3 regions of the Halothiobacillus diazotrophicus genome follow, and region 3 is predicted to be linked to each of the others. Evidence: predicted binding sites of a transcription regulator. Region 3 holds the regulator's gene; each other region holds the start of a gene.
What was found. Region 3 encodes sigma-54, which starts transcription at its own class of promoters, with help from an activator protein. Its sites were predicted from a motif close to TGGCANGNTNCNTGCTT; they were not measured.

Region 1 (10,123 bases), 930 kb from region 3:
TCATTGGGCCACCATGTAGGCGACGCACTGCTGAAATCCGTGGCAGAGCGACTCGGCGAAGTGATCCGTGCCGGCGACACGGTCTGCCGACAGGGGGGCGACGAATTCGTCATGATTCTCAATGCGGTCGACGATGCCCAGGAAGTCGCACACATTGTCGAGCGCAGACTCATCCCCCTCATCCTGAAGACGCACCTGGTCTGCGATATCGCACTGCATATTTCCTGCAGCGTCGGTATCGCGATCTACCCCGAGGATGCAGACAACATGGAGGGACTGATGCGGAATGCCGATGCCGCGATGTACGTGGCAAAGGCGCAAGGCCGCAACAATTTCCAGTTCTTCAGTGCCGAGATGAACCGCAATGCTCTCGACCGGCTCAACACGGAAAATCATCTGCAGTCGGCACTCCAGAACAACGAGTTCGAGTTGCATGTCCAGCCGGTCGTCGACTGCGTCAGTGGCGAGGTCGTGTCTGTCGAGGCCCTGCTGCGGTGGCGCCAGCCGGATCTGGGGCTGATTCCGCCGTCGCAATTCATTCCCATCGCCGAGGAAAATGGCCTGATCCATGACATCGGTCGATGGGTACTGGCGGAGGCCTGCCGCCTTCATCAATACTGGGTGGACGCAGGCATGGCGCCTCTGCCCATCGCGGTCAACGTGTCTGCCGTCCAATTCAGGCGCGGCGACTTCGCAGACATGGTCGCGGCCGTCCTTGCGGATAGCGGGATGCCCGCTGCCTGCCTTCAGTTGGAACTGACCGAAACGGTAATGCTGACCGCAAGCGAGCGTAACCTGGCGGAAATTCACCGTCTCAAGGCAATGGGCATCGGCCTGTCCCTCGACGACTTCGGCACGGGCTACTCGAGTCTGAGCTATCTCAATCGCCTGCCTCTCGACAAGCTCAAGATCGACCGCAGTTTCGTCTCCGACATGATTGCCGATCCCGCCGACATGGCCATTACCCGTGCCATTGTCAGCCTGGGGGGCACGCTGGGGTTGCAGGTCATCGCCGAGGGGGTCGAACACGAGGAAGAACTCAAGGCCCTGCAGGAAATCGGTTGTGCGGAAGCCCAGGGCTATCTGATTTCCCGCCCCTTGCAGGCGCACGAATTTTCCAACTGGTTCCGGGAGTTTCAAGCCACACCCTGGAGCCAAGGGTGAAGAGCCCTCGAAACGGGCTGGCCGCAGATCGCGCAATCCGTGCTTGAGGCCCGTCCATCAGCTGTGATACATACTCAGGTGGCGCATGGTCGCAACCCGACATGCTTCCGCTTTTCTTTCCAACACGCACCCCTCGGTGGGCGATACCCCCCGACCGGCGCTGCTGTTTTTTCATGCTGTTTTAATGGAGTGTCATTATGGCTGTACTCGTTTGCAAACCCGCCCCGGATTTCACCGCCAACGCGGTCATGGGCAACAACGAAATCAAGCAGATCACCTTTTCCGAACTCACCAAGGGCAAGTACGCGGTCCTGTTCTTCTATCCGCTGGACTTCACCTTCGTCTGCCCGTCCGAGCTGATCGCCTTCGATCACCGTCTGGCCGAATTCACCAGCCGCAACGTCGAAGTGATCGGCGTCTCCATCGACTCCGAATTCACGCACCTCGCCTGGAAAAACACGCCGGTCGATAAAGGCGGCATCGGTCCGGTCAAGTACACCCTGGTGGCGGACATCAGCCATGAAATCGCGAAGGCCTACGACACCGAACTCGATGGCGGCGTTGCCCTGCGCGGTTCCTTCCTGATCGATCGCGACGGCATCGTTCGCCATCAGGTCGTCAACGATCTGCCGCTGGGCCGCAACATCGATGAAATGCTGCGTCTGATCGACGCCCTGCAATTCACCGAAGAGCATGGTGAAGTTTGTCCGGCCGGCTGGCAGAAAGGCGACGCGGGCATGGATGCATCCACCGAAGGCGTCGCGAAGTATCTGGCTGAGAACGCCGACAAGCTGTAAGCAGCTCCGCTCCGGGACGCCATCAGGTGCGCCCGTGCACGATCAGCGGGGCCGGCCACACGCCCGGCCCCGTCAATCCATTCCGATTTCTTGCCCGCCCCCCCCGGAAACGGTCGGCGCAAACCTTCAGCCGCCCCCCGAACGCATGTCATTCCCCCTATGGCATCTCCCTACCTTATTTGCGACAACCATGTACCCTGGGCTTACCGCTCACTTCGATGACGCATCCCGAGCAGATTTGCCCCTCAATCAGGCTTGAACCAGCTCAACCAAATCATATTGGCACGGCACATGCTTGAAATCACATCATGAGTGTTAACGCCACACCGACTCGACGTTTGATTGACGCATACCGGAAAATCCGATCCGGGCTCATGAACCCAATCCATCGTGTACTTCAATGCTGCTCAGGTGAATTGCCCTACATGTCGCATAAACGAACCCATCCGCTGGATCCACTTGCCACAGTCCGCCCATGGACACGCGCCCTACTCTTTGGTGCCGGCCTCTGTATGTGCGCTAGTCTCGTGTCGGTTCGGGCTGAAACGAAACAACCCCAATTCCAGAGCCACGAATCGATCAAGGAGGCAGTCGAGAAGTTCATGGCTACGCGTTATGACGCGGGCGGATCGGCCACCAGCTTCCAGGTCAGCCGCCTTGATCCCCGCCTCAAGCTCAAGTACTGCGATCAACCACTGCACGTTCATTCCGGCAGTCAACCCAATCCGCGCGGCGGGCGGGTGACGGTTCAGGTCGCCTGCGAAGGAACCAGTCCGTGGCGGATCTATGTCCCGGCAGAAATCCGAAACATGGTTCAGGTTCTGAGCCTTTCAAGACCCATGTCTGCGGGCGAGCGTGTTACCGAGGCGGACCTTGCGCCGCTTACGGTAAATGCCAATCAGCAGACCCAGGCCTACCTCACCGATCCGGCTCAGGCAATCGGCCAGGTGGTCGCACGACCGATGCAGGCGGGCCAGATACTGACCCAGACGGATTTGAATATTGCGCAGATCGTTCATCGAGGCGATCATGTCACCATGATGGCAGGCACTGGCGGAATCACGGTTTCCGCAGAGGGCATTGCGCAGGCGGCTGCGGGCCAGGGGCAACGTGTCATGGTCAAGAACAGCCGATCCGGACAGCTTGTCGAGGGGATCGTTCGTGATGCCCATACGGTCGTGATTCCCTGATGCACGATGGCGCTAAAGTTTTTGGAATTGCTGCCGACATAACGTGCAAGTATCGAGCGGATCACGGCATGACCGCTGTAAGAAGCAAACCGTGATTTGCCTGCCCAACGAATTCGTAGAGGACATTTACCATGGATATCATTGACGGCGTCAGCGGCAAGAACGGCTATGGCAACTCGGCCATCAACAACCGCAACACCAGCAAGGCCGACTCCACGCAGAACAGCCAGGCCACGAACGGGGCACCGACCGAAGGCTCGTCCGTCAGTCTCTCCGAAGGGGCCGCGAACATGAAGTCGCTCACGCAATCCCTCGCAGCGGAACCGAGTTTCGATCAGGCCAAGGTCGACCGGATCAAGGATCTCATTGCCCAGGGTCAGTACACCATCGACCCGGCCAAGATCGCCGCAAAATTTGCCTCGATGGAAGGCCAGTCGAGTTAAGTCGTCGGTTCCACTTTCGTGAGCACGCCTGACATCACTGCCGATAGCCAACGGATGATCGAGGATCTGCGGGGTGCCGTGGATAACCTCACCACCTGCCACCGCCATCTCGCCGACCTGATCGCCTCACCGGCAGAGGCGGAACAGGCAAACCGGCAACTGGACGATATCGTCCTCGCCATCAAGACAGGGAACGAGCGACTCGAGACCGCCGAACGCCAGCGTCAGCAATGGGCCGCCACCCACGCGCCCGGAATGGACATGGTGGTTGCGCTCAAGCGGATCGACCAGATGAATCAGGGACATCTGCTTGAGGACTGGCTGCAACTGCAGCCCGGTATCGAAGTGCTCCACACCCTGATGCAGCGTCATCAGGAAGTCGTGAATCGACTGGCTTTCTACATCCATGAACGCGTCAATGTTCTGACCCAGGCCTTATCGCCCGCCGATACCAGCCTGTACGCATCCAGTGGAAAAACTGCCCCGGGCTCGGGGCGTCAGCGCTCCCTGGGAGATGCCTGAACGCGCGCCGAGCCCGTAACCATCCTGGCCACATATCTGACGCCAATTAGTTGACGGCCATATCCCCTCAACCGCACCTGCAGTCCACTTACCCTGGGGGCGATACATCGGCACCATCCGCCCGACGCGCCCACAACATGAACAGGCTTTCCCCGGCCTGGCCCTGTCGTGTCCTTTCCCAGCCCGGCAGTTCGATGGGCGCCATGGCGGCACTGTGCTCCACATAAAGGATCGCATCCGGTGCCAGCCAACGCACTGCATTCAAACCGGCCAGCACCGTCTCAAGCAATGCTGGCTCCGCAAACGGCGGATCGAGAAAGACCAGATCGATAGGCGCCGTACCTTCCAGCCACTGCTCGGACTGCCGGATCCAGGCGGTCGCATCCGTACGCCAGATCCGGACCTGTTCGTCGGGCACGGCCAGCGTCATCATGTTCTGCCGGATCGCTTCGGCCACCCGTGCCGATTGCTCGACGACACCCAGCCAGGCCGCACCGCGCGACAACGCCTCCATGCCCAGCACCCCGCTCCCGGCGAATAGATCAAGCACCCGCCAACCGGTCAAATCCTGTCCCAACCAGTTGAACAGCGTTTCCCGTACGCGATCGGGCGTGGGGCGCAATCCTCGCGCGGCGGGAAACGTCACCTGACGGGAACGCATGACGCCCCCCGTGATCCGAACTTTTTGCCGACCATGCATCGTGGCCGCGTTACCGGGGCGACGCGGTGCGCCATCCTCGCCGGACTGATCCCGCGTTCTCGATCGGATTCCCGCCAAGGGGGGCTTCATACGCGCACGACTCACGAAAGGCTCCTGATATTCAACTCCATCACAACGCAATTATGACCTGCCTGATCCGTGTAATCGAAGCGTTTTGCCCATGGTAAGATGCGTCATCACTCGGGAGCGGACAAACTCGCACCCCGACCCGTTCATTCCGTATTTGCCCCTGCCAAAGGCCACCTGATGTTTGGATTCTTGCGTCGAAAAAAAAATACCGAGCCCGTTGCAGAGCCCGTCCGACAGGAACAAGCCCCTGAAGAACACACCCTGGCAACGCCAGAGTCGTCGACACCCACCGAGGAAACTGCCGCAACCACGGTTTCACCGCCATCCGAACCGGCGGAGATTGCCCCTGTCGAGGCCATGGCCGACAAACCCAAATCACGCTTCTGGCAACAACTCACGCGATCCCGTTCCAGCTTCACCGAAGGTTTGGCCGATCTGGTGTTGGGCAAGAAACAGATCGACGACGAACTGATCGAAGAACTGGAAATGCGCCTCGTTCTGGCCGACGTCGGGCAAACAACCACCCAGGCCCTGATCGACGAACTCCAGCAGGCCGTCTCACGCAAGATCGTCAACGACCCCGAAGCGCTGTTCGAAAAGCTCAGCCAACTGATGGTCGACCGGCTTCAGCGCGTCCATCAACCCCGTCCGCCATTGAACGAGCACCCCCATGTCATCGTGGTCTGCGGAATCAACGGCGCCGGCAAGACCACCACCATCGGCAAGCTTGCCTTTCACTTCAAGCAGTCCGGACGGAAGGTCATGCTGGCCGCAGGCGATACCTTCCGCGCGGCAGCCGTGGAACAGCTCATCACCTGGGGCGAACGCAACCAGATCCCCGTGATCGGCGAACCGGGCCGACAGGATGCCGCTTCGGTCCTGTTCGATGCTGTCCAGTCCGCTCGCGCACGCGGCACGGACGTGCTGATCGCCGACACCGCCGGGCGGCTGCACACTCAAGGCGGACTGATGGACGAACTGAAAAAGCTGGTCCGGGTATTGGGCAAGGCCCAACCGGACGCTCCGCACGAAATCCTGCTCGTGCTCGATGCGAGCATCGGCCAGAATGCACTGAGTCAGGCGCGACTGTTCCACCAGGCCGTCGGCGTCACGGGCCTGATCGTCACCAAACTCGACGGTACGGCCAAGGGCGGCATCCTGTTCGCAATCGCCGACGAACTGGGGCTGCCGATCCATTTCGTCGGCGTGGGTGAACAATTGGCCGATCTGCGTCCCTTCGAGCCGCAGCAATTCGTGGATGCACTACTGGACCGAGAGGCCATATGATCGAATTCGACGGGGTCAGCCGCCGCTTCAGCAACGGCCACTTCGGCCTGCAGGATGTGAGCTTCCACATTCCGGAAGGACGCATGGTTTTTCTCACCGGGCACTCGGGTTCGGGCAAGTCCACCCTGTTGCGCATGATCCCCGCCCTCGATCACCCGACCAGCGGTCAGGTGCGTATCGGCGGCCATGACCTGCAGAAGATGCGCCATCATCAATACCCCAAGCTGCGCCGCCAGATCGGCGTAGTGTTTCAGGATCATCACCTACTGCCCGATCGGCGCGTCTACGACAACGTCGCCCTCCCCCTTCAGGTGTCCGGCTATGGCGGCAAGGACATTCGGCGCCGCGTCGAGGCCGCCCTCGACAAGGTCGGTCTGCTCATGCGCCAGCGGGCACTGATCGAGGAACTCTCCGGCGGCGAACAGCAGCGGGTCAACATTGCTCGGGCCCTGGTCAATCGACCCAAGATCCTCCTCGCCGACGAGCCGACCGGCAACCTCGATCCGGAACTGTCGCGGGACATCTTCAACCAGTTTTCCGATTTCCACGCCGTCGGCGTGACGGTCCTGATCGCCAGTCACGACCTGCACCTGCTCAAAACCTACGCCGTCCCGCGCATCGTGCTCAATCAGGGTCGGCTGTCCCACATCGAAGAGGCCTTCTGATGAGCCGCGCCCAACCGAAGGACCTTTCTGCCGCCCGAGTCAACAGCAAGAGCACAGCGCGCGGCGAGCACGCGCTGTCGGCCTGGGCCCAACACCATCGACGCTGTTTCAAGGATGCGCTCTGGCGCCTGCTCAGACGGCCCATCAGCGCCTGGGCGACCATCGTTACCATCGCCATCGTCCTGGCATTGCCCGGCTTCATCATGACCCTGGCCAGCCAGATCAAGGAAATCGGCGGCATGTGGGCCAGCGAGAATGGTCAGATGAACGTCTATCTGGTGGCCAATGCGCACAACGACCAGATCGAATCCTTTCAAGCCTGGCTCAAGCAACAGCAAGTCGTGAGAGACAGCCGGTTGATCACCCCGGAGCAAGGACTCGACGAACTCGCCAAGCGACTGAACATCAATAGCCTGGGCGACATACAACCCAACCCGTTGCCGGCCGTCATCCTGGTACATCTGAACCAACTGACCGGGGAAACGGTCGAATCCCTGAAACGGCAGATTCGCGCGAACCCGCTGGTCGCCAGCATTTCGGAGGGCGGCGCCTGGATCAAGCGCCTTCAGGAAATCAGCGGCTTTTTCGATCAGTTGAGCTGGTGGCTGCTGGGTCTGTTCGGCATCACGGTGATTTTCGTGATCGGCAACACCCTGCGACTCGAACTGCAGGAACGCCGCGAAGAACTCGCCCTGATGGCGCTGATCGGCAGCACCAGTCGGTACATGCTGAGGCCCCTGCTCTACGATGGCGCCATCACCGGACTGCTCGGCGGCATGCTTGCCAGCGGGATCATCTACGGCCTGTTGACGGCGCTGGCAACGCCGATCAACAACCTGGCGACCAATTACGGGGCACACATTACGGTCATCGCGCCCCTGCTGATGACCGGACTTCTCGGCAGCATCGGGCTCTTCCTCGGCTGGCTCAGCGCTCAAATGATCGGTCGAAACTTCATCAAGAAATCCGTTCGGCTGTGATTCCCCCACAGAATACAAGGGAACCAAATCCGCGCCCCGCACTCTAACAAAGAATGCTAAAATTGAACGATCCATACGAACGCCCGACGATTGGCTATACATTTGAGAGGTCTCAATCCATGAACACCCCGAATCAAATCGCCGTCGCCCGCACCATGCCGGTGATCGGTGATTCGTTGCAGCAATATCTCGCCGAAGTTCGTCGCATCCCCCTGCTCACGCCGGAAGAGGAACAAAACCTCGCCGAGCGCTTGAAGGATACGGGCGACATCAAGGCCGCTCAGGCGCTGATCATGGCGCATCTGCGTTTTGTCGTGCACATTGCGCGAGGCTATCGCGGTTACGGCCTGCCCTTGGCCGACCTCATCCAGGAAGGCAACATCGGCCTGATGAAGGCCGTCAAGCGCTTCGAACCCGAGCAGAAAGTCCGGCTGGTGACCTTTGCCGTGCACTGGATCCGTGCCGAAATCCACGAATACATCCTGAAGAATTGGCGGATCGTGAAGATCGCGACCACCAAGGCCCAGCGCAAGCTCTTCTTCAAGATGCGTCAGATGAAGGGTTCGCTGGGTTGGCTTACCGCCGAGGAAACCCGTGCGATCGCCGCCGAACTCAACGTGCCCGAGCGTGAAGTGGTCACGATGGAATCACGGCTGTACACCCACGACGTCGCGCTGGACGCACCGGTTCACGACTATGACGACGAGGGCAACGGCCCCTCCTACGAACAGACCCTGATCGACCACAACCAGATCTCCGTGGAAGATCTGACGGCACAACGGGATGAAGACGTTCGCGTCAACGCCATGTCGCAGGCCCTGAGCAGCCTCGACCCGCGGAGCCGGGACATCCTCGAGCGGCGCTGGCTGAGCGAACCCAAGGCGACGCTGCAGGCCCTGGCAGACGAGTATCAGGTTTCTGCCGAGCGCGTACGGCAAATTGAAAACGCGGCGCTCAAGAAGCTGAAAATGGCGCTCCCGGCACCCGAGTAACCGCTCTCGGCCAGAAGCGATCATCACGGCATCTGCCATTGAAAAGCCCCCGACACCGGGGGCTTTTTCTCATTCCGGACGCCAGGAAGCACCAGCGCGGCCGACCGGGTCAAACCGTCGAGTCAGCCTACGCCAACCCTAGCCCAACACACCGGAAGATTTGACGCCCTCCAGGAACATCTGCACACCGATGACGGCCAGGATCAGCCCCATCAGCCGAGTGACCACCGCAATGCCGTCGCGCCCGATTCGGGCCAATATCCGTTCCGCGAAGATGAAGGAGAAAAAGGTGATGGCACAGATCACCACAAACACCGCGAGGGTTGCCCCGATATAGAGCCAGTGCCCACTCGGCGAATAGCTCATGGCCGTCGCGATCGTCCCCGGCCCCGCCAGAACCGGAATGGCCAGCGGCGTGATCGCGACATCGGTCTGATCCTCGGTATCGACCTCCTCACCCGCCTGTGCGGCAATCGGCTTCGGATGCGAAATCCGCGAATGCTCCCCGTGCAGCATCCGGAAACCGACCAGGGTGATCAGGATGCCACCGGCAATCCTCAGGGCCGACAGGGTGATGCCGAACAGGGAGAAGACCAAGGGTCCGAACAGGATGAAGACCAGCACGATCAGAAAGGCGACACGAACCGAACGCCAGGCGACCTGACGAGTCGTCCGAACACCCATCTGCGCCGTCAAGCCGAGAAAGATCACGGCATTGGCCACAGGATTCATCATGGCGAGAAATGCGATGAACACCGCTAGCACATGATGCGTCAATTCGGGCAAGACAACCTCCTGTACGACTTATCGGATGTCACTCGCCACGGCGGTGACCGTTTTACCAACTTAGGCCATCATCTGGATGAAGCTTTGCCGATGGAATTGGTAGAGCCAGGTTTCGCTGACGACCTCCCCACCAATCGACAGCACGCCATTGAGTTCGACTGGGGCATCCGTGTCGACAAACAGATCGAATTCCGTACGCCAACGGGGGGTGCCCGCCACCCAGTCGACATTCACGTTACTGATCTTGCCCGCAGAAGCCGTCACGGTAAACGTACCTTCCGACGTCTGGTGTCCCTGGAACAGCTGACTTTCCCACTCGATGACGAGCTTGACCGTATTGGCTGGGCGGGAACGTCCGAAATCCCCCCCGGGGCCGGCCCGCAATGCCACGGCACGCGCCAGATGCCCATGCGGGAAGAAGGGTTCATGCTCCGTCCAGTACAGTCGATACTTGAAGTTCAGCGATGAACCCGCCAACGCCGGCCCTTTGGGTTGCCAGAAGGCCAC
Region 2 (10,123 bases), 330 kb from region 3:
ATCGGTCGACCCGGCAGGTTGGCCTTGGGGACGATGGCATGGGTCATCCCGTGCTTGGCGGCTTCGGCCAAGCGTTCCGGACCGCCGCTGACCGGGCGAATCTCGCCAGCAAGCCCGACTTCGCCGAAGACGACGAGTCCCTCGGGCAGCGGGCGGTTTCGGAAGCTCGACAGCACGGCGAGCAGGCTGGGTAGATCCGCCGCGGTTTCGCCGACGCGCACGCCGCCGACCACATTCAGAAAGACATCTTGATCGTAGAGGGCGATCTGGCCGTGCCGATGCAGCACGGCCAGCAGCATCGCCAGACGGTTCTGCTCCAGGCCGACCGTGAGCCGCCGGGGATTGCCGCCCGGGTGCTCGGCTACCAGTGCCTGCACTTCGACAAGCAGGGGGCGCGTGCCCTCGCGCGTCACGGTGATCACGCTGCCCGCGACAGGTTGCTCATGACGTGACAAAAAAATGGCGGACGGATTGCTGACGGGTTTGAGGCCACGGTCCGTCATCGCGAAGACGCCGATCTCGTTGGCGGCGCCGAAGCGGTTCTTGACGGCCCGGATCACGCGGAAACGCGCGCCCGGATCGCCTTCGAAGTACAGGACGGTATCGACCATATGCTCCAGCACGCGCGGACCGGCCAAGGCGCCTTCCTTGGTGACGTGACCCACGATGAAGATCGTGACGTCGTGGCGCTTGGCGAAGCGGACCAGTTGGGCCGTGCCTTCGCGCAGCTGGGATACCGAGCCGGGCGCGGCGGTGAGCCCTTCCGTATGCAGGGTCTGGATGGAATCCACGACGAGCAGGCGTGGCAGTTGCCGGGCGCAATGGGCAAGGATCGATTCGACCGAGGTTTCGCTCATCAGCGTGAGCTGGCCTTCCTTGCCCGCGAGATCGACCCCCAGGCGCTGTGCCCGCAGGGCGACCTGCTGGAGGGATTCCTCGCCGGTGACGTACAGGCAGGGCATGTTCGCCTGCAGGGTCAGCAGGGTTTGCAGCAGCAGGGTGGATTTGCCGATGCCGGGATCGCCGCCGATCAGGACGACCGACCCCGGAACGAGGCCGCCACCCAGGACGCGGTCGAGTTCGTCGAGGCCGGTCGTCTCCCGGGGCGTTTCGCTGATGCGCACCTCCGACAGGATCGTGACCTGGGGACTGCCGCCGGCATAGCCGGCCGCACGCTCGTTGCGTGCGCCGGCGGGCGCATTGGGTATACGAATTTCCGTGAGACTGTTCCAGGCCCCGCATTCGCTGCAGCGTCCCGCCCATTTGGGGAAGTCGGCACCGCATTCCTGGCAGACGAAGGCGGATTTTTCCTTCGCCCGCGCCATCAGGAAGCGCCGGATTCCATCTTGAAGGTCAAGCGTGCCATTTCGACCGCACGCTTGCGTACGCTGAGCACTTCGATCTGCACGCCGTCCGGTTCGATGACCGCGCCGACGGTGGGCAGGGTTTCAAGCTGCTCGATGATCAGGCCGTTCAGGGTGCTGGCTTCCTGGGTCGGCAATTCGATGGCCAGTTCCCGGTTGATCTCCCGGATCGGCACGTTCCCGCGGAGGAGATAGCTGCCGTCTTCCTGGCGACTGATGCCCTCGACGTCCGATTCCGGGTCCGTGGTGAAATCCCCCACGATTTCCTCGAGGATGTCTTCCAGGGTGACCATGCCCAGCACGTCGCCGTATTCGTCCACCACCAGGGCAGAACGACGGTTTTCCGTCTGGAAATTCAGCAACTGCGTCGTCAACGGCGTGCCTTCGGGGACGTAATAGGGTTCCCGCAACAGCCGCTTGAGCTGGCTCTTGGTGAGGGAGTTGTCCATCAGCGGGGCGAACAGCCGACGTACGTTGATGATGCCGACGGTGTGTTCCACGGAACCGTGAAACACGGGGATCCGGCTGTAGGGCGAACTCCGGAGCTGATTGAGCACCTCGTCCCAGGGAACGTCGATGTCGATGCCGAAGATTTCCGCCCGCGGGATCATGATGTCTTCGACCCGGGCCTGTTCGAGTTCCAGCACCGAAAGCAACAGACTCTGGTTTTGTTCCGGCAGATGGTGACTGGATTCGCGCACGATGGTCTGCAACTCCGCGGTGGACAGGCCCTGAACCGCCCCCGCACGCGTGTTGAACCCCAGAACGAACAGCAGACTGTTGGCCAGCAGGTTGATCAGGCGGATCAACGGCGACATGAACCGCATGACGAAGGAGAAGAAGTAGGCAGCCGGCCAGGCGATGCGTTCCGGCGAGATCGCGGCGGCCGTTTTGGGCGCCACTTCGGCAAAGATGAGCAGGGCGAAGGTCATGATGCCGGTGGCGACGGCGATCCCGCTGTCGCCGAACACGCGCAGACCAATGACGGTCGCGATCGAGGACGCCAGAATATTGGCAAAGTTGTTGCCCAGCAGAATCAGGCCGATCAGCCGATCCGGCTGTTCCAGCAGTTTCTGGGCACGCACGGCACCGCCATGCCCTCGTTTGGCCAGGTGGCGAAGCCGGTATCGGTTCAGAGAAATCAGTGCGGTTTCTGAACTCGAGAAAAAGGCCGACACCAGAATGAGGACGATGAGCGCAGCGATCAGGACGCCAAGATGGATCTCGTTCAATGAGCGTTCTATGGGTAGTGAAACCGAAGCCAAGTGTACGCAAATTTTCGCGATAAAAGAAAGTTTTCCCGACTGCTCGTTCACTGATCGAGGTGAATGATCTCGCAGGAGGGGGATTTATGCGCGGGCGTCAGGAATCCGTTTCCGATGTTGGCACGGATATGGCTAGGGATACATCCATCAATGCTGAGGAGGTTATCAGTCATGACGGATCAAATTTTTGGGATTCACGGGTTGGCCTTGACCTACCGCTCGCAGCGGATGGGCGTCCTGTCCTCGAATATCGCCAATGCCGATACGCCGGAATACAAGGCGCGGGATCTCTCGTTCGGGGATGCCCTGCGTGCGGCGGCCGGACCGGTCGGGCAGGGGGGCGTGGATCAGCCGCTGGCGCTCAAGCGCGATGCGCCGGGACAGTTGACGGCGGCCGGTTCGATCGATGGGGCGAAGGAAATGTACCGCATTCCGGATCAGCCGGCGCTGGACGGAAACACGGTGGATATGGAGCGCGAGCGTGTGCGATTCACCGAGAATGCGGTGGCCTATCAGACGACACTCAATTTTCTCAACAGCCGAATCAAAGGCATCAACTCGGCCCTGACCGGGCAATAGGAGGCCTGACCCATGAGCTTGTTCTCGATTTTCAATGTGGCGAGTTCCGCCATGTCCGCCCAGTCGCTGCGGTTGAATGCCACGGCGTCCAACATGGCCAACGCCAATTCCGTGGCCACCAAGCCCGAAGATGCCTACAAGGCCCGCGAACCCGTATTCCAGCAGGTTCTTGAGCAGAATGGCGGGGTCGGGGTGCGCGTGATGGGCATCACCCAGAGCAATGCCACAAACCCCGCCCTGTACCAGCCCGGCAACCCCCTGGCGAACAAGGACGGTTATGTGTATTCATCGAACGTGAACCCGGTGGAGGAGATGGTCAATATGTTGTCGGCGTCCCGCTCCTATCAGACGAACGTGCAGGTGATGGATACCGCCAAAAATCTGGCGTTACGTACGTTGCAACTCGGTCAGTAAGAGGTCAAGACCATGACTACCACGAATTCGGTGACCAATAATCCCTATGCCGCGCTCGGACTGGCCGCATCGACCGCCACCAACGGTACGACGGGCGGCGGGGCGCAAACCCTGGATATGAACAGCTTCATGAAGCTGCTGACGACGCAGCTGCAGAACCAGGATCCGACGAACCCGACCGACAACAGTCAGATGGTCGCCCAGCTGGCGCAATTCAGTGCCCTGCAGGGGATCAACCAGCTCAATACGACCGTCAGTGGGTTCCAGACCTCCGTGCAGTCCAACCAGATCATGCAGGCCGCATCCCTGGTCGGCAAGGCCGCCATCGTCAAGGGTGGGTCGGCGTACGTGTCGACATCGACGTCCTCGACCGGAGCCCAACAGACGTCCGGATTGCTGGGCGCCGTCGACGTACCGACGGGGGCCACGGATTTGAAGGTCACCATCACGAATGCGAATGGTCAGGTGGTCAACACGCAATCCGTGCCGATCACGGGGTCGGCGCAACCCACCTTTGCCTGGAATGGTCTGTTGCCCGATGGCAGCACCGCCCCGGCCGGAACCTACAAGGTCACGGCCAGTGCGACGGTGGATGGCAAGGGCGTGGCGGCGCAAACCTATGTGGGGGCGGTCATCGATAGTGTCGGTGTGTCGTCGAATGGTCCGAAACTGAATCTGGCCGGCGGGCTGCCTTCGGCACAGCTTTCGGATGTCGTGCAGATTCTCAACTAGTATTTTTTAATGATTCATCCCAGTATTCTTGATCAAGAATAAGGAGACAACGCGATGTCCTTCAATACTTCCATCACGGGGCTGAATGCCGCCCAGAAAGACCTGGACGTGACCAGCAACAACATTGCCAACGCCAACTCGACCGGTTTCAAGCAGTCCCGTGCCCAGTTCGGCGATATTTACGCCGTGAGCGCCTATGGCAACAGCAAGACCGCGACCGGGCAGGGCGTGCTCACCGAGGCCGTTCAGCAGCAATTCACCCAGGGCAGTCTGCAGTTCACCAACAACTCGCTGGATCTGGCAATTTCCGGTCAGGGATTCTTCTCTTTCCAACCGACGCTCGACAGCCAGCAGTCGGTCTATTCGCGTGCCGGTGCTCTGGGCGTGAACAAGGACGGGTTCATCGTCAATACGGCAGGGCAGTTCCTCAAGGCGCTCCCGGTGAATGCAAATGGGACCCTGCAGTCGACGTCTCTCGCCAGTGCAAAGCCCATTCAGCTCCCCGTGGCCGCCGGCGCACCCCAGGCTACGACGACCGTCACCCAGTCCTTCAACCTGCCTGCCAGTGCGACGGCGCCCACGGTGGCCTTCGATCCTACCCAGGCGACACCGGATCCGGCATCCTACACCCAGGCCAACTCGCAGCAGGTCTACGATTCCCTGGGCAATACGCACACGCTGACGAGCTATTACGTCAAGACGGCCAATCCTAACGAGTGGAACCTGTATTACCAGATCGATACGCAGACACCGATCCAGGGGCCGTCCACCCTGACCTTCAATGCGAATGGCCAACTGCCCGCGACGCCTGCACCGTTCACGGTCACGGCCACGGCGGCCAGCCTGGGTACGGGGGCCGCACCCTTGAGTATCAATGTGCAGAGCCAGGGCGATTCCACTCAATATAATGCGCCGTTCAACATGGCGGCCCAGTCGCAAAACGGGAATACGACCGGACAGCTCACGGGGATTTCCGTAGGCAGCAACGGCCTGATTCAGGCCAGTTATACCAATGGCCAGTCGGTAGCCCTGGGCATGGTGGCGTTGGTCAATTTCAGCGATCCTCAGGCACTCAAGCAGGTCGGCAACAACTCCTGGGCCGAGACCGTGGATTCGGGCAGCCCGACGGTGGGGCAGCCGGGAACGGGTTCGTTCGGTGCCATTCAGGGGGGCGCGCTGGAGCAGTCCAACGTGGATCTGACTCAACAGCTCGTCAACCTGATTACCGCTCAGCGGAATTTCCAGGCGAACGCACAGGCGATTCAGACGGACAAGACGGCGACCGATGCGGTGATCAATATCCGGTGATGTTCACTGCCTTTGGTAGTTTTCGGAAAGCGGGCCTCGGCCCGCTTTTTTCATGGCTGGTGCCGGCGTCGAAAATTTGGCGTATCGCCATCTATTTGGGAGCTCAGATCTGAATAATGGCGTCCTGATGCGGTTTGTTTGATTTGGCACGATCGGTGCTTATTCAACACTATCTCAATGATAGTACGAGGAGTCGGTCATGGATCGTCTTGCCTATATCGCCATGAGTGGCGCCAAGCAGACCCTGTTGGCACAGGCCACCAACGCCAACAATCTGGCCAACGTGAACACGCAGGGGTTCAAGGCCGACCTGGATGCCTATACCTCGCTCCCGGTGTATGGCCCGACCTATGCCAGCCGTGTCTATGCCCAGGATGTCCGTACCGGTACCGATTTCCAGCCGGGCCCTCTGATGACCACAGGCCGCGATCTCGATATCGCCCTCAAGGGACAGGGATTCATCGCGGTTCAAGCCCCTGACGGCTCCGTGGCCTATACGCGTCGCGGCGATCTGCATGTATCGCCCAACGGGCAGTTGCAAACGGCCGAGGGGGATCCCGTGATGGGCAACCAGGGACCGATCGCCATTCCACCGGCCAATCGGATCGATATTCTGGCCGACGGTACGATTTCCATCATTCCTTTGGGCGGCACACCAAATGCGCCTGCGCAGATCGATCGTATCCGTCTCGTCAATCCGCCGGCCACCGCGCTTGAAAAACGTGCCGACGGACTGTTCGGTCTGAAGCCCAATACGCCGGCGCCGCAGCCGGATGCCACGATCCAGGTCGCCAGTGGGGTACTCGAAGGCAGCAATGTGAATGCCGTCGATGCCATGGTGAAGATGATCGAGTACGGACGACTGTTCGAGATGCAGACCAAGATGATCAAGACGGCAGGCGAGGATAGCGCCAATGCCGACAAATTATTGCAATTCAGCTGAGGATTGAACCATGACGACGCCAGCTCTTTGGATCGCGAAAACCGGCCTCGATGCGCAGCAAACCCGCATGTCGGTCATTTCCAACAACCTTGCCAACGTGAACACGACCGGGTTCAAGCAGGATCGGGCCGTCTTCGAGGACCTGATCTATCAGAACTACCGTCAGGTCGGCTCGGCCAACACGCAACAGAACGAGGTGCCGACCGGTCTGAACATCGGTACGGGTGTGAAAGTCGTCGCCACGGAGAAAAACCATACGCAGGGCAATCTCGTGACGACCAACAATGCGCTGGATCTTGCCATCAACGGTCGCGGCTTCTTTCAGGTGCTGCAACCGGACGGTTCCGTCGCTTACACGCGGGACGGCAGTTTCAGTCTGAACAGCAATGGTCAGGTCGTGACCGCCAACGGTTTGGCGTTGCAGCCGGCGATCACGATTCCGCAAGGCGCGCAGTCGATCACCGTGGGCAGCGACGGTACCGTCAGCGTGCAGCTGGCCGGTCAGGCCCAGCCCACGCAGGTCGGTACGATCAACCTGGCCGATTTCGTGAATCCGGCCGGCCTGCAGCCGATCGGCGACAACCTGTTCCTCGAGTCGGGTTCGAGCGGCGCGGCCCAGACCAGCACGCCGGGACTGAACGGGGTTGGTGCGATGCAGCAGGGCATGCTGGAAAGCTCGAACGTCAACGTGGTCGAGGAACTCGTCAGCATGATCGAGACGCAGCGTGCCTATGAGATGAACTCCAAGGCGATTTCGACAACGTCGAGCATGTTGCAGACGTTGAATCAGAACGTGTAATGCACCTGGGGTGACCCGGGGAGGCTTGAGATGAAGAATAGCGGTTTTGTCTGGGTCCTGGGGCCCGTAATGCTGGGGGGGGTGACCCTGGGGTTGGGTGGATGCGCCAGTCAGCCCCCCGTCAAGCCGGACCCTTCCTTTTCCGTGGTCATGCCGCCGGAAGAGTCGCAGAACAACCCGATGCAAACCAGTGGCGCCATCTATCAGCCCGGTCAGATGGACAATATGTTCGTGGATGCGCGGCCTTACCGGGTCGGCGACATTCTCACGGTGGTGCTGCAGGAAAGCATGAATGGCAGCAAGAGCGCCACCACGGCCACCAACAAATCACAGGCGACCGCCATCACGCCGCCTGCCGTATTCGGGCTGACCTCGTCGGCCATTGCCCGACTGACCGGGAACCTGAGCAGCAGCAATGCGTTCAAGGGGGACGGTACCAGTGCGCAGACGAACAATCTCAGTGGTCAGATCACCGTGACGGTCGCCCGTGTCTACGCCAACGGTAGCCTGTTCATCCAGGGTCAGAAGTACATCGGCATCAATCAGGGCACGGAGTACGTGAAGCTTTCCGGGCTGGTCCGGCCGCAGGACATCGCGCCGGACAACACCGTCATCTCCACGCGGATTGCCGATGCCCATATCGCCTACGGGGGCAGCGGTGCCGTCAACGATGCCAACAACATGGGCTGGCTGGCACGCTTCTTCAACAGCCCGATCTTCCCGTTCTAAGCGAGGCCCGTCATGCGTCATCCACTCATTGTTCTGCTGATCGCGATCGGGTTGCCCTGGGGTGTCATCGGCACCGCTCAGGCCGATCGCATCAAGGATCTGGCGACCTTCGCCGGTGTTCGCAACAATCAGATCATCGGTTATGGGATCGTGGTCGGTCTTCCCGGCACGGGCGATCAGACGACCCAGGTGCCGTTTACCCTGCAGAGTATCCAGAACATGCTGGCGCGTCAGGGGTTGTCCAGCGCAAGTGCCGGAAACGTGCAGCTGAAGAACGTGGCCGCGGTGATGGTCACGGCCAATCTGCCGCCCTTTGCCAAGCCCGGGCAGCAGATCGACGTCACGGTATCCTCCATCGGCAACGCCAAGAGCCTGCGCGGTGGGGAGTTGCTGATGACGCCGTTGAAAGGTGTTGACGGACAGATCTACGCCATTGCTCAGGGCAGCCTGCTGGTAGGTGGTCTGGATGCGTCCGGGAAGGACGGGTCGAGGATCACAGTCAATATTCCGACGGCGGGACGGATCCCCAACGGCGCGTTGGTAGAACGTTCCGTGGTCAGCTCGATGGGCGGGGCAAACTCGGTCTATCTGGATCTGAATTCGCCGGACTTCACGACGGCTAAGCACATGGAACAGGCAATCAACCGGGCTTTGGGTGGGGGCGTGGCCGAGGCGGTGGACGGCGGCACGGTTCGTGTGCGCGCGCCTCAGGATCCGAACCAGCGCGTGAGTTTCATGTCGGTGCTGGAGGGCATCGAGGTCACGCCGGGTGAGGGATCCGCCAAGGTCGTGGTCAATGCCCGGACCGGCACGGTGGTGATCGGCCAGAATGTGCGCATCGAGGCCGCTGCCGTCTCTCATGGCGATCTGACGGTCACCATCAAGGAAAACAACCAAGTTTCGCAGCCGGCGCCTTTTTCCCAGGGGCAGACCGTCGTGACCCCGAATTCCCAGGTGAGCGTCAAGGAGGACAAGAAGCGGGCATTCCTGTTCAATCCCGGCGTCACCCTGAACGATATCGTCAAGGCGGTGAACGCAGTCGGGGCATCGCCATCGGATCTTGTCGCGATTCTCGAGGCGCTGAAAAGTGCCGGTGCGCTCAAGGCACAACTGATCGTGATCTGATCGGTGGAGGAGGGGAAGTCATGACCATCAACCAAAGTACGGCCATCACGAGTTATAACGACTTCGAGGGATTGGCACGACTGCAGTCGGTCGCCAAGAACGATCCGCGTGCCGCGCTGAAAACGGTGGCGCATCAGTTCGAAACGCAGTTCATCAACATGATGATGAAGTCCATGCGGGATGCCACGCCGCAGAATGGATTGCTGGACAGCGAACAGAGCAAGACCTTCCAGAGCATGATGGATCAGGAAGTGTCGCAGAAGATTGCGGCGCACGGCGGAATCGGCCTGGCAAGGATGATCGAGCAGCAGCTGCGACAGGATACCTCCAGCCAGGCGGCCATCCCTCAGGGCATGGCTTTTCCCTTGCACAATGCCAGCATCGCCAGCAGTCAGCCGGTGGATGCGCCGCCCCGCGCATTCAAGTTGCCGCCTCGGGACATGACGTTGCGCCCGTTCGCCCTGCACCGTCCGCCGACCGGCCCCGAAGCAACCGCTTCCGGCGATACGGCGCCCGGTTCGGGCGGTACGTCGGTCAATCCGATTTCGACCGCCCAGACGCCGAAGTACTGGGACTCGCCGGAGGCGTTCGTCGACGCGATCATGCCGCATGCACAGGCGGCCGCACGGAAATTGGGGGTTCCGGCCAAGGTGCTGGTGGCCCAGTCCGCCCTGGAAACGGGTTGGGGCAAGCACCTGCCTGTCGATGCGCAAGGCCGTCAGAATTACAATTTTTTCGGGATCAAGGCGGACCCCTCCTGGCAGGGCGCCCAGCAAACGGTGAATACGCTGGAATTCGAAGGCGGCGCCATGGTGACGCGCAAGGCGGCATTCCGGGCATACGACTCCATCGCGTCTTCCTTCAA
Region 3 (10,123 bases):
AGGGCGAGCAACACGTCGCTGTTCAAGGGGGGCGCCTTGCCGTTCATGGAGTACATGAAGCAGCCCTGCAGCCGTTCCTGATAGCTGTTTACCTTCTTGTTCTTGCTGCGATAGGCGGGGTAGGCCGGGTAGGCGGCCCAGAGCGGTGCGCTGTCCGCCAGACGACCGGCATCGAGGTGGCAGTTGGCACAGCTCAGACTGTTGCCGACGTATTTCGGTGCGTATTTCGGGGTATGGTTGAAGATCTTCTGACCGAGTTTGATCATGTCGCCGAAGGGGCCTTCGGGGATGGCGCTGTCCGGCGGGGGGACGAAGTGGGCCACAGCGGTATCCGGAGCCGCCTGCACCGACTGCCCGGCCAGGAGCAATACGAGGGACGCGATGAGTCGATATGTGATCATGGGAACCAGCTCCTGAATTATTGGACGGAGATTTTTGCCAGATAGCCGGCAACCGCCGTGATTTCCGCAGGGGTGAGTCGCTTGGCGACGGCGGCCATCAGTCCGCCGGCACCCGGGGCGCGGTGATCCTGTTGCCAGGCCTTCAGCTGTTCCTCCGTATAGGTGGCGGATTGACCGACCAGCGCCGGGAAACTTGGTTTGACGCCAACCCCCATGGGGCCGTGGCAGGCAAAACAGGCCGGAATGCCGCGTGACCAATCACCTTGGGTTAGCAGGTTCTGCGCCAGCTTGTCCTGATCGGAGCTTGCGGCGGGGAGTGCCGATACCTTCGGTGCAGGCAGACTGGCGTAGTAGGCCGCGACCGCCTTCATCTGCGCCGGCGTCAGCTGCTTGGCGAAGGGGGACATGATGGGATTGCTGCGTGTACCGTCCGCATAGTCCGTGAGTTGTTCGCTCAGGTAGGCGGCACCCATGCCGGCCAGACGGGGAAAGTTGGCGAGCGGATTCCCTTGGCCCTGGGTGCCGTGACAGGTGGCACAGGCCGGAACGCTCCCGATGCCATGGGCGGCGATCTGTGCGCCGGTCAGGTCTGCAGCCTGAACGTTCAATGCGGCCGACAGGCCGGCACCGAGCCCCAGAAGCACGCCGATCATTCGCGCCCGCGGGGTGCGGGCAGTCTTGGGTGATGTCACGTTCCAATCCTCCTCGAGGTTGTTAGACGAGGGGTGCGCGCCGAAGCACGGGCCCTCCGGTCGGGCATTAGCATGCATCGCCGCAAATTCGCGAACCGCCGGCCATTGCCGACAGGGGCGCCCGCAACACGCGGATGGACATGCGTGGTTTGAATGTAGTTGATGTTTTTTACTCTCGCGCTCATGGGCATCCGTGATTTTTTTTGGGCGAGTGAAAACGGGATTTATGGTCAGAGGTGCGCCATCATTCAGGTTCGCCGAACCGGTTCTCGATCAGTTCGCGTAGCGCCGTCATTGCTTCGTTTTCATCGGCACCTTCCGTGGCGATCCGAATCTCGGTGCCCCGGGCGGCGGCCAGCATCATGAGTCCCATGATGGATTTGCCGTTCACGACCTTGCCGTGACAGATCACGCTGATCTTGCAGCTGAACTGCGAGGCCGTCGTGGAGAATTTGGCGGCCGCGCGGGCATGGAGCCCCAGTCGGTTGATGATTTCGATATTTTGCTCGGGCATGCGCTATTCCCTTTCGGTCGTCCTGAGACGATGGATTCCCGCGGTGACGGACAGGGATTAAATCCCATCCCCTTCGATGATGCCTTCACGACCGCCCGTCGCGACCCGCTCGGTCATCTGGGGGAGGTTCAGCTGCGGGTAGTTCATGGCGCGGACCACCATGGGCAGATTGACCCCGGAGATGACCCGGACACGGTTCTTGTCTTTTAGTCGATGGGCGATGTTGGAGGGTGTGGAGCCGTACATGTCGGTGAGGACCAGTACGCCGTCCCCTTCGTCCAGATCCGCAATACGACGACGCGCGCGGTTGAGCAGGTCGATGGGGTCGTCATCCTGATGGACGGAGAGCTCGCCGGCGGGCATGGGAATCTTTTCCAGCATGTCGGTGGCGGTTTCGAGTAACTGCTCGCCAATTTTGTTATGACAAATCAATAGGATGCCAACAGTCATTATCGCTCCGTTTCTAAATCACGATGTCGGATGAGGATATTGGGAAAGGCGGTCTTCAGATCCGTATAGAGATGCTCGACCATGTAGACCGACCGATGCTTGCCGCCGGTGCAACCGACGGAACAGGTGACGTAACTTCGATCGGTCTGCGTGATGGCGGCAAGCGTGTCGCCCAGAAATCGTGCGAGATTCGCGCGCGTTTCGTGGGTGATGGGGTGCTGCTCGAGGTATTCGATGACCTGGGTCGTCTTGCCGCCATGGGGCCTGAGATCCGGTAGCCAGTGCGGGTTGGGCAGGTGGCGGATATCGAACAGGAAGTCGCTGTCCAGCGGAATGCCGTTCTTGAAGCCGAAGGATTGCAGCAGGATCAGCGGACCGCGCCGGGCGCCTTCGAGGATCCGGTTGCGGATATCCTCACGGAACTGGTGGATGCTCGTATGGCTCGTGTCGATGATCAGGTCGGCCTGATGGCGCATCGGGGCCAGCAGTTCGGCCTCCCGCTGAATGGCTTCGAGCAGATGTTCGACCTTCGGGGAAAGCGGGTGGCGTCGTCGCGTCTCGCTGAATCGGGCAACGAGGCGCGCTTCGCTGGCTTCTAGGAAGAGACTCTGTATCTTCAGGTTTTCATAGGTTTTCCGAAGACTCTGGATTCGTGCCGGCAGGGCATTCAGTGCGGCTTCAGGCGAGCGTGCATCGATACTGATGGCGATCCCGCGCGCATTGATCTCGCCCTGCCTGAAGAGCAACAGGAGATTGTCCAGCAGTTCGGGGGGCAAGTTGTCGATGCAGTAGAAACCTGCATCCTCCAGGGCTGCCAGGGCAATAGATTTCCCGGAGCCCGATTGTCCGGTGACAATCAGTACGGTTTCGGGGATGGCGAGCATGTGTTGCATTGGCGCTAGTGTATCTGTATCCGGACCCGGTGCCGACTATTACGTCGACATTGTGCCGGATAGCGGGATCTGACCACCAGCGCGCCGCTCATTTTTCCGGGTAGGGGTGCCACTGGGCGGCATACGGCTGGCCCAGCAGGCGCTCACCGGTCGTCGATCGTTCCAGATTATGTTGACGGACCACGGTTTCGACGAAGACGGCGATGTTTCGACCCGGAGCCACGGGTAATCGGAACAATGGGAGCTCTTCACCGCAAATGCTCACCTTGCTCCGTTCGCCATGAAGCCGGGACTCGGCGCGCATCGACCGATGGTCCGCCGCATACAACTCGATGATCAGGCGGAGGTTTTTTCGCTTTTTCAGGGCGTTGTCGCCAAACAGGGCGCGGACATCGATGATCCCGAGGCCGCGGACTTCCAGATGGTCGCGGATGGTTTCCGGGCAGCTTCCCTCGATGCCCTGATTGCCGCGCACGAAGCACGGCGCGTCGTCCGCGATCAGACGGTGGCCGCGGGAAAGCAGTTCCAGGGCCAATTCGCTCTTGCCGATACCCGATTCCCCCGTGATCAGTACACCTGATCCGGCAACCTCCATGAAGACGCCATGCTGCCAATGTTGCGTGGCGCTCTGCCGATGGGTCCTGAGCCATTCGGAGATTTCGTCCACGGTCATCGTGCAGTGGAGGATGTTGGCGGCCGTACGGGCTTGCGTGGCAACCCAGGTCGGAACCTCCTCGGGGGTGATGTCGCAGAGAATCCAGATTTCGGCATAGGTCGGAACCGGATCATTACGCTCGCTCAGGGCGCGCCGTAACGGTGCGTCGATCAGGGCGATCGGTTTCGGATCGAGGGGGTTCAGGCGATCGAAGGCGGACTCTGGGTCGAAGAGACGGCGATAGACCGGGTCCCGGGTATCCGTCGGGTGTTTGGCGTCCAGAGGCTGAATGACGGGGACGGCGCGGTGCATCGGGTGGCTCAATGCGGATATCGCGACAGGAACCGACGCTTATTCGGCATCGGCGGCTGGCGGATCGTGCAGCCATTCGATGAGCAGGTTGCGCACGCGCTCGGGGCTTTGCGCCTGCATGATGGCGTCACGGTCATCCGGGCTGGACAGGTGCTCTGCCAGGGAGCCCAATACCATCAGGTGTGCTTCGGGGCATTCTTCCGGGACGATGAACCCGATAATCAGATTGACCGGCTCGTTGTCCGACGCACCGAAATCGATCCCTTCGGTCAGGCGGATCAGCGCGCCGCGCGGACGCAGCGTTTCGCTATCCCGGCCATGGGGAATCGCGATGCCATGGCCGATTGCGGTACAACCCAGCCGTTCGCGTTCGATCAGGATTTCGTAGATGTGGGTCGCGCTTTGGCCGCCCAGTTGGTCATCGGCCAGCAGGCCGGCGAGAACTTCGAGAACCCGTTTGCGGCTTTGATAGACCTCATCGATCAGAATGTGCTGCAAGGGGAACAGTTCAGCGATGTTCATGAAGCACCTGTTCGCAGGTTGGAATGCTGTGGGTGAGCGGGACGGGACCGGTAAAAATCGAGCAAGAGGATACTCCAAAAAGTCAGTCGGGGCACGCAAGTGAATGCGATACCCCGATTAATTGGCTCATGGTTGTGCGTTTATCGAGCGTAAGATCGTGTCTCGATCAGCGGTGCTCGGTCATTTTTTCCTTGTGCTTGACGATCTGGCGGTCCAGCTTGTCGACCATGGCGTCCACGGAGGCGTACATGTCCTCGGAGGATGCGTCGGCGTGGACATCGTTGCCGCTCATGTGCAGTGTGGCTTCTGCTTTCTGGATCTTCTTTTCCACCGTCAGAATGACATGAACGTTGATCACCTTGTCGAAATGTCGCTTGAGCCGCTCGAACTTGTTTTCCACATGGTCCCTGAGCGCATCGGTGATGTCGACATGATGTCCGGTGATTTCAATTTGCATGGTGAGCTCCTTTAGGCCTTAGATCAGGCGCTTTCGGTCGGTGGACGAGGCGATGCCCATCGCCTCGCGGTACTTGGCAATCGTGCGCCGAGCGACATCGATGCCTTGTTCGGTAAGCAGGTCGGCGATCTTGGCGTCCGACAAGGGCTTGCGGGGGTTTTCCTCATTCACCAGCTTCTTGATCATGGCGCGAATGGCCGTGGCCGAACATTCGCCGCCGTCGCTGGTGCCGACATGACTGGAGAAGAAGTACTTGAATTCGAAGGTGCCGCGCGGGGTCAGCATGAACTTCTGGGTGGTGACCCGACTGACCGTCGACTCGTGGAGGGAGAGTTCGTCGGCGATTTCCCGGAGGACGAGGGGCTTCATCGCCACTTCGCCCTGTTCGAGAAATTCTGTCTGATGGGCGACGATGGCCCGGGCCACGTTGAGCAGGGTTTCATTCCGGCTGCGCAGACTCTTGATGAACCAGCGCGCTTCCTGCAGATGGCTGCGGATGTAGCTGGCGTCCTCACCGCGCGAGCTGCGGTTGATCATGCGGGCATAGGTCTGGTTGACCCGAAGTTTCGGCGCGATTTCCGGGTTCAGGTCCACATGCCAGGCATTGTTCCGGAAACTGACCAGCACGTCCGGAATCAGGTAATCCGCTGCGACGGAACCGACACTGGATCCCGGTCGGGGATCGAGGCCCTGCAGAATCATCAGGGCGCCTTCAAGCGCGGTCTGATCCACGCCGAGGGCCCGTTGTGCCTGTTGGTACTCGCGCTGGGCAATGGTTTCGATGAGGTTCTGTTCGCAGATCCGCATGGCGACGTCGCGATAGGGCAGATCTTTCGGTTTGTGCTGCAGCTGCAGGCAGAGGCATTCGTTGAGATCTCGGGCGCCTACGCCAATCGGGTCGAGAGACTGGATGAGATGTAGGACGGTCGTGATGTCCTCGATCTGGAGGTTCGGCCAATCTTCGATCAGCATGGCGTGAATTTCTTCCAGGCTGTCCGCGAGGTACCCCATGTTGTCGATCGACTCGATCAGGGCGGCGGCGATGGCCGTATCGCGCTGCGTCAGATGGGTCAGGTGGATCTGACTCAGCAGATGATCCCGGAGGCTTTCGACGCCGCTGGAGGTCGTCGCGTAGGGATCGAATTCGTCGTGATTGTTTTCCGGCGCGCTGAATGAGGTGCTGCCGTCGGATTCGTAGTAGTCCTCCCACTGCGAATCCACGGTGAACGGATCCTCCGGCGTGGTTTCGTCCGTGCCCGAGAGCAGGGCTTCGCCGGCAAGCGCATTGGGGTCTTCCTGATAGTCCGAATCGACCGTCTCGCTGCCCTCGGCCAGTTCGGACGAGGGACCCTCGCCTTCAGAGAAGTCGTCAGTGTCGGCAATTTCCAGCAGCGGGTTGGTTTCGACTGCCTGCTGAATCTCCAGTGCGAGTTCCAGTGTGGAGAGCTGCAGCAATCGAATCGACTGCTGCAATTGCGGCGTCATCGAGAGGCTTTGCCCCAGGCGAAGTTCCAGGCCGGCTTTCATGACTGGGCGAGCCCGGCGTGATCTTGGGGCAAATGAATCTTGTCTGATGTTCCGTCGGCATCAGAGGTGGCTGGGTAGGGGATTGTCGATCGCAGGATTATGAACATGTGAGTTAGTTTAACTGAAAAACACGGTCCGCCAATATGGGATTGCATCTGCGCCAACGCATCGAATTGTCCCCGAGTGAATCGCCGCGAGCGGGCGTGATCAGAGGGTGAAATGCTGTCCGAGATACACCGCACGGACTTGCTCGTTGGCGAGAATCGCCTGGGGCGTGCCTTCGGCCAGGATCTGCCCATCGGAAACGATATAGGCACGCTCGCAGACGCCGAGGGTCTCGCGGACGTTGTGATCCGTGATCAAAACGGCGATGCCGCGCTCGCTCAGATGCGTGACGATCCGCTGGATGTCGATGACGGATATCGGGTCGACGCCAGCGAACGGTTCGTCCAGCAGAATGACGCTGGGGTTAGCGGCCAGTGCCCGAGCAATTTCAACCCGCCGACGTTCGCCCCCGGAAAGGGCCTGCCCGAGATTGCGACGGATGGAGCGGATATGCAGTTCGCCCAGCAGGCTTTCCAGTGTCGTCTGTCGTTGAACTGGGCTGAGATCGCGCCTCAGCTCTAGCACGCCCATGATGTTCTGCTCGACGGTGAGCTTGCGGAACACCGATGCCTCCTGCGGGAGGTAGCCGAGTCCCAGGTGGGCTCTTTCGTCCACCGGCAGCAGGGTGATGTCCTGCCCGTTCAACCAGATCTGCCCCTGATCGGCGGCAACGAGGCCGACGATCATGTAGAAACTGGTCGTCTTGCCGGCGCCGTTCGGCCCGAGAAGGCCGACGACTTCCCCCGCCTGCACTTCCAGCGAGACGCCTTGGACGACGGCACGCGCGCCGTAGTGCTTGACGAGGGACTCCACGAACAATACGGGTGGCTGCTTCATGTTCTGGTCTTGCATTACGGTTTGACGGATTGCGTCGAGGTATTTCCGGATGGTGTGTCATCCGTGGATGACGGGTTTTCCTTCTTGTTCCGCGGCTGGATGGTGACATGCACGCGGCCACCGTTATCGGGGCCTCCGGCCTGAACGACTTCATCCTTCATGTTGTAGGTGATGCGCTGGGCGGCGAGACGATCGCCCTGACGGTTCAGTTGGGCATTTCCGGTCAGGACGATTTTCTGTTCGGTCGCCAGGTAGGTGGCGTGGGTGGCGGAACCCTTCACCAGCTGGTTTTTTTCATCCAGTTCCTGAAAGGTGGCGGGCTTCCCGTCCAGTTCGGCGCGAACCAGTTGACCGTTCTTGACGTACAGCGTGGCCTTGTCGCCGGTGGCATGCAGGCTACCCTGATCGATGACGACCTGACCGGTATAGACGCTGGTGCCATTCTTGTAGTCGGTGATTTTTTCGTTGGCCGACACCTCGATCGGCTTGCTCCGGTCGGCCTTGGCGGCAAACGCGTTCGGGCTTGCCAGTGCCAGGGCTGCCAGCGTCAGGGCGATCAGCGACGTCCCCGTTCGTGATGTCGGGTACTCCTGCAGTGCGGGCGTGTGGAATGGGTTCTGTATCATGGCTGCGCTCCGAGGGCGGTCTGGTCCTGGGAAGAAGGGGAATCGTCTGGTTGACGTGTCGCGGGGGTTGGTGTCTGTACTGTTGCGGCGGGACGATAGCTGTCCTGAACTTGGGACTGTTCGAGTCGCTGTTCCCGGTAGTTCAGACGGAAGCTTGTGGCGTCGCTGGACCAGACCGGGTTGCCCTGGTCATCGAGTTCCGCGAACCGGCTCTTGTCGTCACTGCGTGCGGTGTCCGTTCTGGGCGAGATGTCGAGCGTCTCGCTGCGGAAACGGAGTGGACCCTGCCGATTGTACGCGGCGCGTTGCCCGATTACCCCGCCGCTCAAGCGGATGTCGGTCAGCGCCTCGTCGGCCGTGCCGATCGGTGCGGCGAGTCGCCATGGCGGCCCGGCGTGCTGGCGGTCCGAGACGATGAGTTCGGGGGCTGACATCGCATACCCACGATCGCCCGTATCGTGCTGTACGGTTTTGCCATGGAGCGTCCACTGGAGCTGGCCGGATGCCCCGAACTGTCTGGCGACAAATCCGGTGAAACGCTGGTCGGTTTCTGCTGCATGTCCTGTTTGCGGGCCCGCATGTTCCAGATTGTTGCGCCAAAGCAGGAACCCGAGCACCACGAACAGCAGTGTCGCGAGCGTGATCTGACTGATGACGTTCTGGGGCACGGTTGACGTCGTTCCTACTGATGATCGGCGATGACGGTCGACCAGGCGTCGCGGGCATCGATAAGTAGATCGATGAACTCGCGGACGGCACCCTGTCCACCGCCCAGGGTCGTCACCCAGTCCACCCGGGCGCGGATGGCGGCGGGCGCATCGGCCACGGTTGCGGAAACACCGGCGCGGTTGAGCATGGGGAGATCAATCACGTCGTCGCCCATCACGGCAATGGCCTGGAGCTCGACGTCCAGGGTTCGAGCCAGCTCCTCCAGGGCCGGCCCCTTGTCCTTGATGCCGATCATGCAGTGCCGGATGCCGAGATTCTCGGCCCGATGGCGCAGCGCGGGGGACGCCCGGCCGGAAATGATCGACACCTCGATGCCGATCTTTTGTGCAAGTTTGATGCCGTGACCATCCCGGGAATGAAACACCTTGTGTTCCTCCCCCTGCTCCGTGAAATGGAGGCGTCCATCCGTCAGGACACCGTCCACGTCGAGCACCAGTGCCCGGATCTGTTTCAGGCGGGTCAACAAATCGGTTTGACTCATGTACGTATCCCTCAGGCAACGCCAGCGCGAAGCAGGTCGTGCATGTTCAATGCGCCGATGACGGTCCGGTTGTCGTCGAGCACGAGCAATCCATTGATCTTGTCGCGCTCCATGATGGCCATGGCTTCGGCCGCCAGGATGTCTTCGCTGCAGGTTCTGGGGTTGCGGGTCATCACTTTTTCGATTGGCAGATTGAGATCGAATTCGGTCTGGTCCAGGATGCGGCGCAAATCCCCGTCGGTGAACAAACCCAGCAATTTCTCGTCGTCATCGATGACGGCGGCCATCCCCAGTCCGCCGGAGGAGATGGTGATCAGGGTCTGCTTGATCGTCTGGTTGTACTGGACCTTGGGAATGCGTTCCCCGGTATGCATCACGTCGCGCACCCGCAGCAGCAGGCGACGGCCCAGTGCCCCACCAGGGTGCGACAGGGCGAAATCCTCGGGCTGGAAGGCACGCGCGTCGAGCAGCGCGACGGCCAGAGCGTCGCCCATCACGAGGGCGGCGGTTGTGCTGGCGGTCGGTGCCAGATTCAGCGGGCAGGCTTCCCGGGCTACGGATGTATTTAGATGTGCATCAGCAGCCTGTGCCAGAGTCGATTGCGGTTTGCCGGTCATCGCGATCAGGGGGCTCCCCAGGCGCTTGATCACCGGAAGGATGGCCAGTACTTCGGCGGTTTCTCCCGAGTTGGACAGGGCGAGCACGACATCCTTGCGGGTGATCATCCCGAGGTCGCCATGACTGGCCTCGCCGGGGTGGACAAAGAAGGCCGGTGTGCCGGTGCTGGCCAGCGTGGCGGCGATCTTGCCCCCGATGTGGCCTGATTTTCCCATGCCCGTCACGATCACCCGACCTTCGCAGCGGAGCATCAGTTCGCAGGCGTTGACGAAGGCCTCGTCGATTCGCTCGCTCAGGGCCAGAC

Region 1: the regulator sigma-54 is predicted to act here: its motif matches at 2,242-2,258, upstream of flgA (flagellar basal body P-ring formation chaperone FlgA).
Region 2: the regulator sigma-54 is predicted to act here: its motif matches at 2,748-2,764, upstream of flgB (flagellar basal body rod protein FlgB).

The regions. Positions count from the first base shown of each region.
Region 1 covers NZ_CP016027.1:1,173,181-1,183,303, forward strand. The annotation lists gene A9404_RS05180 (bifunctional diguanylate cyclase/phosphodiesterase) at 1-1,164, shown strand, start outside; gene A9404_RS05185 (peroxiredoxin) at 1,362-1,961, shown strand; gene flgA (flagellar basal body P-ring formation chaperone FlgA) at 2,474-3,151, shown strand; gene flgM (flagellar biosynthesis anti-sigma factor FlgM) at 3,283-3,594, shown strand; gene A9404_RS05200 (hypothetical protein) at 3,613-4,116, shown strand; gene rsmD (16S rRNA (guanine(966)-N(2))-methyltransferase RsmD) at 4,205-4,921, opposite strand; gene ftsY (signal recognition particle-docking protein FtsY) at 5,096-6,193, shown strand; gene ftsE (cell division ATP-binding protein FtsE) at 6,190-6,858, shown strand; gene A9404_RS05220 (cell division protein FtsX) at 6,858-7,838, shown strand; gene rpoH (RNA polymerase sigma factor RpoH) at 7,958-8,830, shown strand; gene A9404_RS05230 (MarC family protein) at 8,969-9,616, opposite strand; gene A9404_RS05235 (glucan biosynthesis protein) at 9,677-10,123, opposite strand, start outside.
Region 2 covers NZ_CP016027.1:2,821,080-2,831,202, forward strand. The annotation lists gene radA (DNA repair protein RadA) at 1-1,325, opposite strand, end outside; gene A9404_RS12630 (HlyC/CorC family transporter) at 1,325-2,596, opposite strand; gene flgB (flagellar basal body rod protein FlgB) at 2,801-3,208, shown strand; gene flgC (flagellar basal body rod protein FlgC) at 3,221-3,622, shown strand; gene A9404_RS12645 (flagellar hook assembly protein FlgD) at 3,635-4,354, shown strand; gene flgE (flagellar hook protein FlgE) at 4,409-5,662, shown strand; gene flgF (flagellar basal-body rod protein FlgF) at 5,862-6,605, shown strand; gene flgG (flagellar basal-body rod protein FlgG) at 6,616-7,404, shown strand; gene flgH (flagellar basal body L-ring protein FlgH) at 7,435-8,133, shown strand; gene A9404_RS12670 (flagellar basal body P-ring protein FlgI) at 8,146-9,258, shown strand; gene flgJ (flagellar assembly peptidoglycan hydrolase FlgJ) at 9,279-10,123, shown strand, end outside.
Region 3 covers NZ_CP016027.1:241,167-251,289, forward strand. The annotation lists gene A9404_RS01070 (c-type cytochrome) at 1-401, opposite strand, end outside; gene A9404_RS01075 (c-type cytochrome) at 419-1,093, opposite strand; gene A9404_RS01080 (HPr family phosphocarrier protein) at 1,338-1,607, opposite strand; gene A9404_RS01085 (PTS sugar transporter subunit IIA) at 1,665-2,057, opposite strand; gene rapZ (RNase adapter RapZ) at 2,057-2,950, opposite strand; gene A9404_RS01095 (hypothetical protein) at 3,039-3,917, opposite strand; gene A9404_RS01100 (PTS sugar transporter subunit IIA) at 3,957-4,439, opposite strand; gene hpf (ribosome hibernation-promoting factor, HPF/YfiA family) at 4,606-4,896, opposite strand; gene A9404_RS01110 (RNA polymerase factor sigma-54) at 4,915-6,423, opposite strand; gene lptB (LPS export ABC transporter ATP-binding protein) at 6,631-7,365, opposite strand; gene lptA (lipopolysaccharide transport periplasmic protein LptA) at 7,380-7,991, opposite strand; gene lptC (LPS export ABC transporter periplasmic protein LptC) at 7,988-8,659, opposite strand; gene A9404_RS01130 (KdsC family phosphatase) at 8,674-9,201, opposite strand; gene A9404_RS01135 (KpsF/GutQ family sugar-phosphate isomerase) at 9,213-10,123, opposite strand, start outside.